DNA from 2 places in the Rhizobium sp. WSM4643 genome. Region 2 is predicted to be linked to the other one. Evidence: riboswitches for the same ligand, from Rfam matches in the RefSeq annotation. Region 2 holds a riboswitch; the other holds the start of a gene.
The links. Region 2 has a riboswitch for S-adenosylmethionine ahead of N1937_RS00935 (O-succinylhomoserine sulfhydrylase). Riboswitches for the same ligand answer to the same signal wherever they lie in the genome.
Positions count from the first base shown of each region.

Region 1 (3,387 bases), 720 kb from region 2:
CCTTGCCGTCAAGCGTGAACCTGCCGCCGCCGACGCGGTTGGCGCAGCGGCCTGGCGTTGCGCCGAAGTAGGACGAATAGAGCGGGTAGCTGTCGAAATCGTCGAAGCCGAGCTGCAGCGGCGCGTCATGTCCCTCGAGGCGCAGATCCTGGATGACCGCACCCCAGCTGATGATCTTGGCCGTCAGCCCGCCGCCTTTGATCTCGACCCGATAGACGGTCTCGCCCGCCTTCGTTCGCCCGAAAACGTCCCGCTCCAACTTATCCGACATGATCGACCGTCCATTCTATCTCTGCTGCAAATTCCTCAATTCGGAACCGATTTGAGGAATTTGCAGCGATTCAACATGTGCATTGCACGTCCAACGAAGACGCGCGGTGCTGTAGGCTTCAGGACAGGAACCTGCCCGCATTTGCTTCGATCCGCAACCGATGGATCGGAAAGAAAAGCCGCAGCATCGAGGCAGTGGCATCGGCTCGCGGCGCGATCGGCAACGGTCAGAGATCCGTGCCGATCTCTTCCACATCAAAGGGCGTCGTCTGATAGATTTCGTTGATCCAGTTGCCGAACAGGAGATGCGCATGGCTGCGCCAGCGGTTCTGCGGCGCAAGCGCCGGATCGTTATGGGGGAAGTAATTGTGTGGCATCTTGATCGGCACGCCGGCGTTGACGTCGCGGAAATATTCGTCGGAAAGCGAGGTGGAATCATATTCGACATGGTTGAACATGTAGAGCCGCCGGCCCCGCTTCTCGTGCACGAGGCACACGCCCATCTCGGCTGATTCCATCAGGATCTCCAGACTTTCGGATTTTTCGATATCGGCGCGGCGCACTTCGGTCCAGCGCGACACCGGCACTTCGAAATTGTCGGAAAAGCCGTTGAGATAGATCGAGGAAGGTTTCAGGTTCCGATGGCGGTAGACGCCGAAGGCCTTCTCTTTCAGCTCGTATTTCGGAACGCCGTGAAAATGATAGATCGCCGCCATCGCGCCCCAGCAGACGTTCATCGTCGAATGGACATTCGTTTCCGTCCAGTCGAGAATCTCCTGCATCTCCGCCCAATAGGTGACGTCCTCATACGGCAAAAGCTCGATCGGCGCCCCGGTGATGATGAAGCCGTCGAACTTGCGGTGCTTTACCTCCTCCCAGGTCTGGTAGAAGGCAAGCAGATGGTCCTCGGACGTATTCTTCGCCTTGTGGCCGCCGATGCGGATGAGCGACAGCTCCACCTGCAGCGGCGAGGCGCCGACCAGGCGGGCCATCTGCAGCTCGGTCTTGATCTTGTTCGGCATGAGGTTGAGCAGCCCGATCTGCAACGGCCGAATATCCTGACGGATCGCCAACGTCTCGGTCATCACCCGCACGCCCTCCTGAACCAGGGTTTCGAAGGCGGGCAGCGTATCGGGGATCTTGATGGGCATTGCGGTCACTCGATCAAAAACAAAAACCGGCGGCGACAAAAATCGCTACCGGTCCGCACGCGGCCCTTTAGCGACTTTTTTAACGTGGCTGCAAGCCGGCCGGCCAAATCACCACGGAGGCCTTAATTAGACCCAGTCGAATTGCGAATCAACTGGCGAATGCATGCAGGAGAGACTCATGCAAGCATCATCACACTTTAATGACTGATAGAATCTGTTGATAGACCGGTAACGCCACCATGTTATTAATGGGAGCATGGGCGGTGTGGAAAAGCGTAATGGCAGATAAAATCGAGAGGGGGCCGGGCATCCGAAGGCAGGATAGGGTAGGGTATGATTTCAGCCTGACATATCGCCTCGGCGTCATGTTCTCAGCATTCTGGAATTCGGAAGTGCGTGGCAAGGTGCTGTTTCTGGCGACGGTGCTGATCCTCGTCATCCTGGCGACATCCTATGGCCAGGTGATTTTGAACGAGTGGAATGCTCCCTTCTATGATTCGCTGGAGCGCCGCGACCTCGGCGAATTCTTCCACCAGCTCGAAATCTTCGCGATGATCGCCGGCACACTGCTGCTGCTCAACGTGCTGCAGGCCTGGCTGAACCAGATGACGGCGCTCTATATGCGCGAAGGCTTGTCGCGCGATCTCGTCGACCAGTGGCTGAAGCGCAAGCGGGCGCTGCGGCTCGCTTCCAGCGGCCTGATCGGCGTCAATCCGGACCAGCGTCTGCACGAGGATTCCCGCAACCTCGCCGAAAGCACGACAGGGCTGGTTCTCGGCCTGCTGCAGTCGACCATTCTCCTGGTGAGCTTCATCGGCGTGCTCTGGGAGCTTTCGAGCGGCTTCATCTTCCGCATCAGCGGCCACAGCTTCTCCATTCCGGGCTACATGGTCTGGGCGGCGATTTTCTATGCCGCTTCCGCCTCGGTGCTCAGCCAGGTCGTCGGCCGCAAGCTAGTGAAGCTCAATGCCGATCGTTTTTCGAAAGAGGCCGAGCTTCGCTTCACGCTGATGCACGCCAACGAAAACATGCCGGCAATCACCGTTGCCCGCGGCGAGGAAAACGAGCGCCGGCGCATCAACACCGATATCAGCTCGGTGCTGAGGGTCGTCAAGCGGCTCGCCATGGCCAATACCAATCTTACCTGGGTTTCAGCCGGCTACGGCTGGCTGGTGATCGTCATCCCGATCATCGTTGCCGCCCCCGCCTATTTCTCCGGCGGCCTCACCCTCGGCCAGCTGATGATGTCCGTCGGCGCCTTCAATCAGGTCAACACGGCGCTGCGCTGGTACGTTGCCAATTTCGGCCCGATCGCCGAATGGCGTGCCACGCTGATGCGCGTCACCGATTTCCGCCAGGCGCTGGTCGAGATGGAAGAGGACTTCAACCTGAAGGACAGCATAGCCTATGAAAACGCCGCGCCCGGCACGCTGACGCTGAAGGATGTGGTGATCATCGCTAAGATCGGCGAAGACATCGATGAATGCGGCGGTTTCCGCCTGCTTGAAACCGATGTCGTGATCAAGGCCGGCGACAAGATCATGATCAACGGCGATCACAGCGTCAACCGTAAGCTGCTGTTCCAGGCGATGGCCGGCCTCTGGCCGTGCGGCAGCGGCACGATGGGTCTGCCGCCGATCGACGATATGGTGTTCGTTCCGCAGGTTGCCTACGTTCCCGGCGGTTCGCTGCGCGAGGCGTTGGCCTTTCCCGAAAGCCCGGAGAAATACGAGAAAGCGGCCGTCGAGGCGGCCCTCGAAAAGGCCGGCCTGCATTCGCTGGTCGCAAGGCTCGATACCCGTGCCCGCTGGGACAAGCTGCTCGACAGCGACGAACAGAAGGCGATTGGCTTTGCGCGCCTGCTGCTCGTGCGCCCCCGCTGGATCATCTTCGAGGAAGTCCTGGAAGGCATGGAGCCGGAATGGCAGGAAACAATGGCCAAACTGCTCACCTCCATGCCTGAAAG
Region 1 covers NZ_CP104040.1:4,324,890-4,328,276, forward strand. Annotated here, with positions in the region: gene N1937_RS21350 (aldose epimerase family protein) at 1-271, opposite strand, end outside; gene metA (homoserine O-acetyltransferase MetA) at 498-1,421, opposite strand; SAM riboswitch at 1,469-1,546, opposite strand; gene N1937_RS21360 (ABC transporter ATP-binding protein/permease) at 1,661-3,387, shown strand, end outside.
Region 1: it holds a riboswitch for S-adenosylmethionine, as region 2 does, so the genes downstream of both, metA (homoserine O-acetyltransferase MetA) here and N1937_RS00935 (O-succinylhomoserine sulfhydrylase) in region 2, are expected to answer to the same signal.

Region 2 (3,387 bases):
GACCGGTCACCTCGTCCACCTGGCCGTTCTGGTCGGTGATGTTCCAGTAACGATTGACCAGCCGAACGGCTATGTTGGAATTGTTGCTGATGACGATCCGGTAACCCCAGACATAGCGATCGTCTTCCGGATCGGATTGCTCCTCCAGATAGAACGGCTCGACGACGACTTCGATCTCTCTTGTGAGGGCGCGATACATGCCTTGCACCTTAATCAAGATATGTTACCCGTATCTTATAAGAGGCTTTGTCCGTCAAGAAACGGAACAGTTATCATCGCTGAAACGGCTGTGATCCGAAAGGTTTTCGATCGTTAAGCCTAATCGTCAGTGTTAATTCCGCTTCGGAACGCCGCGGCGGACGAACTTGTTCCCCCCGGTCTCACCTTGGTGAGATCTGGCCTCACCTTGGTGAGGACCGGCCGGACCCCGCGTGATATCCGGCCGTTATGACTGCCGATCAGGCCGAGACCTTGGCAAGCGCCCGCGCGAAATCCTCGATCAAGTCGTCGGTATCCTCGATACCGGCCGAAAGGCGGACCGTTCCAGGCGAGATACCGAGTTCGGCGCGCGCCTCTTCCGTCAGGTTCTTGTGCGTCGTCGTCGCCGGATGGGTGATCAGGCTCTTGCTGTCGCCGAGATTGTTGGAAATCTTGACGATCTCGAGCGCATTCTGCAGCGCAAAGGCCGCATCCTTGCCGCCCTTCAGCTCGAAGGCGACCAGCGTCGAGCCGCCGGTCATCTGCTTGGCGATGATATCGGCCTGCGGATGGTCCTTGCGGCCGGGATAGATCACCTTGGCGACCTTGCCTTGCTCGGCCAGGAAATCGGCGATCTTCGCCGCATTCTCGGTCTGCTGGCGCACGCGCAGCGGCAGCGTCTCGATGCCCTTCAACAGCGTCCAGGCATTGAAAGGCGACATCGCCGGGCCGGTATGGCGGAAATAGTCGTGTAGGTTCTCGTCGATCCATTCCTTGTCGGAAAGCACGACGCCGCCGAGGCAGCGGCCCTGGCCGTCAATATGCTTGGTGGCGGAATAGACGACGATATGGGCGCCGAGTTCCAGCGGCTTCTGGAAGAGCGGCGTCGCAAAGACGTTGTCGACGACGACCTTGGCGCCGATCTGGTTGGCGAGCTTGGCGACGCCTGCGATATCGATCACTTCGAGCGTCGGGTTGGTCGGGCTTTCCAGGAAGAACACCTTGGTCTTTGGCGTGATCGCCTTTTCCCAGTTCGCCAGATCCCGGCCGTCGATCAGCGTGCAGTCGATGCCGTATTTCGGCGCCAACGTCTCGACGACCCAGCGGCACGAACCGAAGAGGGCGCGGGCGGCGACGATATGATCGCCTGATTTCAGCTGGCAGAGGATTGCCGCGGTGACGGCGGCCATGCCGGAAGCGGTGGCGCGGGCGTCTTCGGCGCCTTCGAGCATGCACATGCGCTTTTCGAACATGTCGTTGGTCGGGCTGCCGTAGCGGGCGTAGATGAAGCCCTCCGTCTCGCCTTTGAAGCGGGCTTCGGCCGCCTCCGATGTCTCGTAAACGAAGCCTTGGGTGAGATAGATTGCCTCGGACGTCTCGCCATATTGCGAACGCAGCGTGCCACCGTGGACGAGTTGGGTTGCCGGGCGCCAGGTCTTGCTCATGCCATCACCTTCACATAACAAAAAAACCGGTCGCAAAAGCAGACCGGTTTCAACCCGGTCTTTTTAGCCACTTGTTTAACGTGGCTGCAAGCCGACCGGCCAAATCACCACGGGATAATTCTGCAATACTGCTGTTAGCTGCTTGCGTCAATTCCCCGAGTTTGGTTTTGTCGGCGGCAAATGATGGATGAGGCATGATGGCTCGCGAAACGGGAATTCTGGCGGATCGCGCGATCTCCGCGCTGTTCGAAACGGGGCGTCTGATCTCCGAACGGGAGCTGGACCGCGACCAGATCCAGCCGGCAAGCCTCGACCTGCGCTTGGGCGCCAAGGCTTTTCGCGTGCGCGCCAGCTTCATGCCCGGCCCCTCGCACCTGGTTGCCGACAAGCTCGACCGGCTGAGCCTGCATGTGATCGACCTCTCCGAGGGGGCGGTGCTCGAAACCGGCTGCGTCTATATCGTGCCGCTGATGGAGAGCCTGGCCCTGCCGGCCGACATGTCGGCCTCGGCCAATCCGAAGAGCTCGACCGGGCGCCTCGATATCTTCACCCGCGTCATCACCGATTACGCCCAGGAATTCGACAAGATCCCGGCAGGCTATTCCGGCCCGCTCTATCTCGAAATCAGCCCGCGCACCTTCCCGATCGTCGTGCGCCGCGGCTCGCGCCTGTCGCAGATCCGTTTCCGCGTCGGTCAGGCCCTGCTCGGCGAGCCCGAACTGTTGAAGCTGCATGAAAGCGAGACGCTGGTGGCCAGCAAGCTGCCCAACGTATCAGGCGGCGGCATCGCCCTGTCGATCGACCTCGCCGGGGACAAGGACGGCCTGATCGGCTATCGCGGCAAACATCACACCGCCGTCGTCGATGTCGACAAGAAGGCCGAGCACGACCTCTTCGATTTCTGGGAACCGCTCCACAGCCGCGGCCGCAACGAGCTGATCCTCGATCCCGACGAGTTCTATATCCTCGTCTCGCGCGAGGCCGTGCACGTGCCGCCGGATTATGCCGCCGAGATGACTCCGTTCGATCCGCTGGTCGGCGAATTCCGCGTCCATTATGCCGGCTTCTTCGATCCGGGCTTCGGCCACGCGCCTGCCGGCGGACGCGGCAGCCGCGCCGTGCTCGAAGTCCGCAGCCACGAAGTGCCCTTCATCCTCGAAGACGGCCAGATCGTCGGCCGCCTCGTCTACGAACACATGCAGGAAAAGCCCGCAAGCCTCTACGGCTCCGGCCTCGGCTCCAACTACCAGGCCCAGGGCCTCAAACTCTCGAAGCACTTCCGCATCTGAAGCGTTGCGTCAGGCGCGACTTGACAGCGGCCCCTATCTGTTGGAAATCTCGCTTCATCGCGGGTGTAGCTCAATGGTAGAGCAGCAGCTTCCCAAGCTGAATACGAGGGTTCGATTCCCTTCACCCGCTCCAGCTGCCTTTCCAACCATGTCCAGCATCAGCGTGCCTATTGTCTCAGCATATGTACATGGGTTCGACCAACGGTCCTATCGAACCCCACGGTGAGGAGGCGGCCCCTAATCGCGCTGCCATAATTACTCGCGAGGCTCCGAAGACAAAAAGCCGGGTCGCTGGGGCAGATACCAAATCATTTTACAGCAAGTCCTCATTAGAGGAGGCGCCTGCAAGCTTCGAACCATCGTCCGGCTAGGGCCTCCGCAAGGCAATCTTCAAAATTCGGACTAGTAATGAAGCGCCAAGGAAAAAAATAATGCCCAACTGGCTTGTCTTCATC
Region 2 covers NZ_CP104040.1:184,957-188,343, forward strand. Annotated here, with positions in the region: gene apaG (Co2+/Mg2+ efflux protein ApaG) at 1-199, opposite strand, end outside; gene N1937_RS00935 (O-succinylhomoserine sulfhydrylase) at 459-1,643, opposite strand; SAM riboswitch at 1,686-1,764, opposite strand; gene N1937_RS00940 (2'-deoxycytidine 5'-triphosphate deaminase) at 1,838-2,932, shown strand; tRNA gene N1937_RS00945 (tRNA-Gly) at 2,992-3,065, shown strand; gene N1937_RS00950 (MotA/TolQ/ExbB proton channel family protein) at 3,300-3,387, opposite strand, start outside.